2 regions of the Agrobacterium fabrum str. C58 genome follow, and region 2 is predicted to be linked to the other one. Evidence: riboswitches for the same ligand, from Rfam matches in the RefSeq annotation. Region 2 holds a riboswitch; the other holds the start of a gene.
What was found. A riboswitch is a leader RNA that binds a small molecule or an ion and turns the genes downstream of it on or off. The one in region 2 is predicted to bind S-adenosylmethionine.
Positions count from the first base shown of each region.

Region 1: it holds a riboswitch for S-adenosylmethionine, as region 2 does, so the genes downstream of both, metA (homoserine O-acetyltransferase MetA) here and ATU_RS02075 (O-succinylhomoserine sulfhydrylase) in region 2, are expected to answer to the same signal.

Region 1 is NC_003062.2:2,702,637-2,704,834, forward strand. It holds gene ATU_RS13225 (ABC-F family ATP-binding cassette domain-containing protein) at 1-66, opposite strand, end outside; gene ATU_RS13230 (thiamine diphosphokinase) at 71-724, opposite strand; SAM riboswitch at 815-891, shown strand; gene metA (homoserine O-acetyltransferase MetA) at 975-1,901, shown strand; gene ATU_RS13240 (aldose epimerase family protein) at 1,977-2,198, shown strand, end outside.
Region 2 is NC_003062.2:428,029-430,226, reverse strand. It holds gene ATU_RS02085 (2'-deoxycytidine 5'-triphosphate deaminase) at 1-719, opposite strand, end outside; SAM riboswitch at 793-871, shown strand; gene ATU_RS02075 (O-succinylhomoserine sulfhydrylase) at 915-2,099, shown strand.

The DNA of each region.
Region 1 (2,198 bases), 570 kb from region 2:
GTCGAGCAGCGGGGTCACGCCGAAGGTCAGCTTGATATCGTCGAGTTTCAGAATTGGGGGTGCCAAGGCGTCAGGCTCCGGTCAGGTCATAGGGGCGGGCGAGCACGATGGCCTTGCCGCTTTTCAGCGAGAAATGCACAGGGCCGCCATTCGCGACATTGGAAATAGTGCGGGAGGACCCGAAAGCAAGCGCGAAATCATTGAGCGGATAACGCACATTACCGATATCGAGCCCCTCAAGGGCGGTAAACCCGGCAACCGAGAACAACGATCCAGCCGGCAGATCAATGGCGAGCGAACCGGCAAGCAGGGGCCTCGCCTCTTCTTCACCGGAGGTCAGCGTCACCTCGAAACCACGCTCCGCAAGCGCCACGGCATAAAGAAGGTGCTGAAGCGCATGGTCGCTTCGCGCGCCACCAAGCGCGCCAACCAGCAGCAACGAATGCGCGCCGCGCAAAAGTGCTTCGGACACCGCGATCTCACCATCCGTCACGGCCTTTGCGGCCGGATAGGGTTGCCGCGTCACATCCGGCCAGGCATCGAGGAGCTCTTGGTTGGCGGAATCGAAATCCCCGACCCACAGTTCGGGCGTGAGACCGAGCGGCGTGGCGTGGCGCATGCCGCCATCGGCCGCAATCACACGGCTATTGACGACCGCCCGTTTCAGACGATCGGACACCGCGACATCGCCGCCAAGCAGAATGGTGAAGCGCTCTTTGTTCATGCCCTGCCTTACCGCACCTCGGCCGAAAATGGAAAGCCGAAACCCCGATGAAATCAGCCTATATTGATTTTCGCCGGCTTCGGGATTATGAAACGCCTCAGTGGTGATTTGCCGACCGGCTTGCAGCCACTTTAAAGAAGTCGCTAAAGGGTCGAGGAAAAGGGCAATTTCCTGGGACCGGCCGCGATTTCGCTGCCGGTTTTTTTGTTTTCGCAACGTTCTTTACGTGATCCGGAAAAGAGAGTTCGACATGCCGATCAAGATTCCCGATACCCTTCCCGCCTTTGAGACCCTCGTTCATGAGGGTGTGCGGGTCATGACCGAAACGGCGGCCATCCGGCAGGATATTCGCCCGCTCCAGATCGGGCTTCTGAACCTCATGCCGAACAAGATCAAGACGGAAATCCAGATGGCGCGTCTTGTTGGCGCCTCGCCGCTGCAGGTGGAATTGTCGCTCATCCGCATCGGCGGTCACCGCGCCAAGAATACGCCGGAAGAACATCTCCTCTCCTTCTACCAGACCTGGGAAGAGGTCCGTCACCGCAAGTTCGACGGCTTCATCATCACCGGCGCACCGATCGAACTGCTAGATTATGAAGATGTGACTTACTGGAACGAGATGCAGCAGATTTTCGAATGGACGCAGACCAACGTCCATTCGACTCTGAATGTCTGCTGGGGCGCAATGGCCGCCATCTACCATTTCCACGGGGTGCCGAAATACGAGTTGAAGGAAAAGGCTTTCGGGGTTTATCGCCACCGCAACCTTAGCCCCTCATCGATTTACCTTAACGGTTTTTCAGACGATTTTCAGGTTCCGGTGTCGCGTTGGACGGAAGTGCGCCGCGCCGATATCGAAAAACACCCCGAGCTGGAAATCCTGATGGAGTCCGACGAGATGGGCGTGTGCCTGGCGCATGAGAAAGCCGGAAATCGGCTCTATATGTTTAACCACGTTGAATATGATTCCACTTCGCTTGCGGATGAATATTTCCGTGATGTGAACTCCGGTGTCCCCATCAAGCTGCCGCATGATTATTTTCCCCACAATGATCCGGAGCTTGCCCCGCTGAACCGCTGGCGCAGCCACGCCCATCTGTTTTTCGGAAACTGGATCAACGAGATATACCAGACGACGCCTTATGACCCCCAAGCCATCGGGAAACTGGCGGCGTAAACTGCGGGATTGCGAATTGCCGGAAAATGACGCAACGTCCGCCCGGCAATTTGCGATACCAGGGAGAATGACGAGATGAGCGACGGTGCGGCACGAGAAGATTTTGGTTTCACGGCGACCGGCGAAAAGGTCGAACGCGTCACCATCTCGAAAGACGGTTTGACGGCGAAAGTCATCACCTGGGGCGCTGTTATCCAGGATCTGCGGCTTGACGGCCACCAGGCCCCGTTGGTGCTTGGCTTCGACAAATTCGAGGATTACAAATACTCCTCCTATTTCGGCGCCACGCCCGGCCGC
Region 2 (2,198 bases):
TCGAGGACATCGTGCTGGGCCTTCTTGTCGACATCCACCACCGCCGTATGATGTTTGCCGCGGTAACCGATCAGCCCGTTCTCACCGAAACCCTTGAGGTCGATCGACAGCGCAATGCCGCCGCCCGTCACGTTCGGGTTTTCGCTAGCTACCAGCGTTTCCGTCTCGTGCAGCTTCAGCACTTCACTTTCATTGAGAAGTGCGTGGCCGATGCGGAAGCGAATCTGCGACAGGCGCGAGCCGCGGCGCACCACGATGGGGAAAGTGCGCGGGCTGATTTCCAGATAAAGCGGACCAGTATAGCCAGCCGGAATCTTGTCAAATTCCTGGGCATTGTCGGTCATCACGCGGGTGAATATATCAAGCCGGCCGGTCGAGCTTTTCGGATTGGCTGAGGCCGACATGTCCGCCGGCAGAGCAAGGCTTTCCATCAAGGGAACGATATAGACACAGCCGGTTTCCAGCACCGCACCCTGGCTGAGATCGACCTCGTGCAGGCTGAAGCGGTTGAGCTTGTCGATGACGCGGGTTCCGGGGCCAGGCATGAAGCTGGCGCGGACGCGGTAAGCTTTCGAGCCGAGCCGCAGATCGAGGCTGGCGGGCTGCACCTGGTCGACATCGAGATCGGCCTCGCTTTTCAGCTTGTCGCCCGCAAACAGCGCCCGGATTGCGCCATCCGCCAAAATGCCCGTGGTTCTCGTCCCCGTGGTTCTCGTCATGGTCATCATTCCTTTTTACGGCGACAAAACCAAAAGGAAAGCATTGACGCAAGCCGGTAACGGCAGTATGGCAAGCTTATCCCGTGGTGATTTGGCCGGTCGGCTTGCAGCCACGTTAAACAAGTGGCTAAAAAGACCGGGTGCTAGGAACCGGTCTGCTTTTGCGGCCGGTTTTTTTGTTTTGAAGGTGATCACATGAGCAATAAATGGCGCCCGGCAACCCAGCTCGTTCACGGCGGTACGCTACGCTCACCCTATGGTGAAACGTCGGAAGCGATCTATCTGACCCAGGGTTTCGTTTACGAAAACTCCGAAGCCGCCGAAGCCCGCTTCAAGGGCGAAACGGATGGCTTCATCTACGCCCGCTACGCCAGCCCGACCAATGACATGTTCGAAAAGCGCATGTGCCTGCTGGAAGGCGCGGAAGACGCGCGCGCGCTTGCCTCCGGCATGGCCGCCGTCACCGCCGCCATCATGTGCCAGCTGCGCGCCGGCGATCACATCGTTGCCGCACGAGCCCTTTTCGGCTCCTGCCGCTGGGTGGTGGAAACGCTCGCACCGAAATACGGCATCGAATGCACGCTGATCGACGGACGTGATCTCGACAATTGGGAAAAGGCGATCCAGCCGAACACCAAGCTGTTCTTCCTTGAAAGCCCGACCAACCCGACGCTCGAAGTGGTTGATATTGCCGGTGTGGCGAAGCTCGCCAACCAGATCGGCGCGAAAGTGGTGGTCGATAACGTCTTTGCGACGCCGCTTTTCCAGAAGCCGCTCGAACTCGGCGCCCATATCGTGGTTTATTCGGCCACCAAACATATTGACGGCCAGGGCCGCTGCCTGGGTGGCGTGATCCTCTCCGACAAGAAGTGGATCGAAGAAGAGCTGCAGGACTATTTCCGCCATACGGGCCCGGCCATGTCGCCGTTCAACGCCTGGACGCTTCTGAAGGGCATCGAGACCCTGCCGCTTCGCGTCAAGCAGCAGACGGAGAATGCCGCGAAGATCGCCGATTTCCTCGCCGATAGCGGCAAGGTCGCCAAGGTCATCTATCCCGGCCGCGCCGATCATCCGCAGGCGGATATCATCGCACGGCAGATGTCCGGAGGCTCCACTTTGGTGGCCTTCGAACTGAAGGGCGGCAAGGACGCAGCCTTCAAGTTGCAGAACGCGCTTGAGATCGTGAAGATTTCCAACAATCTCGGCGATGCCAAGAGCCTCATCACCCATCCCGGTACGACGACACACAAGAACCTCTCCGACGAGGCGCGTGCCGAACTCGGCATTTCCGGAGGCACCCTGCGCCTTTCCTGCGGCATCGAGGATACCGACGATCTGCTGGAAGATCTCGCAAAGGGTCTTGCGGCCGTTTCCGCCTGAAAATTCAATCGGCAAATCGCCATGGCCCGACCCAGGTGTCGGGCCATGGTTTGCCTGATCGGCCGCAAAAGTCCGCAACAAGCAACCCATATTTACCTT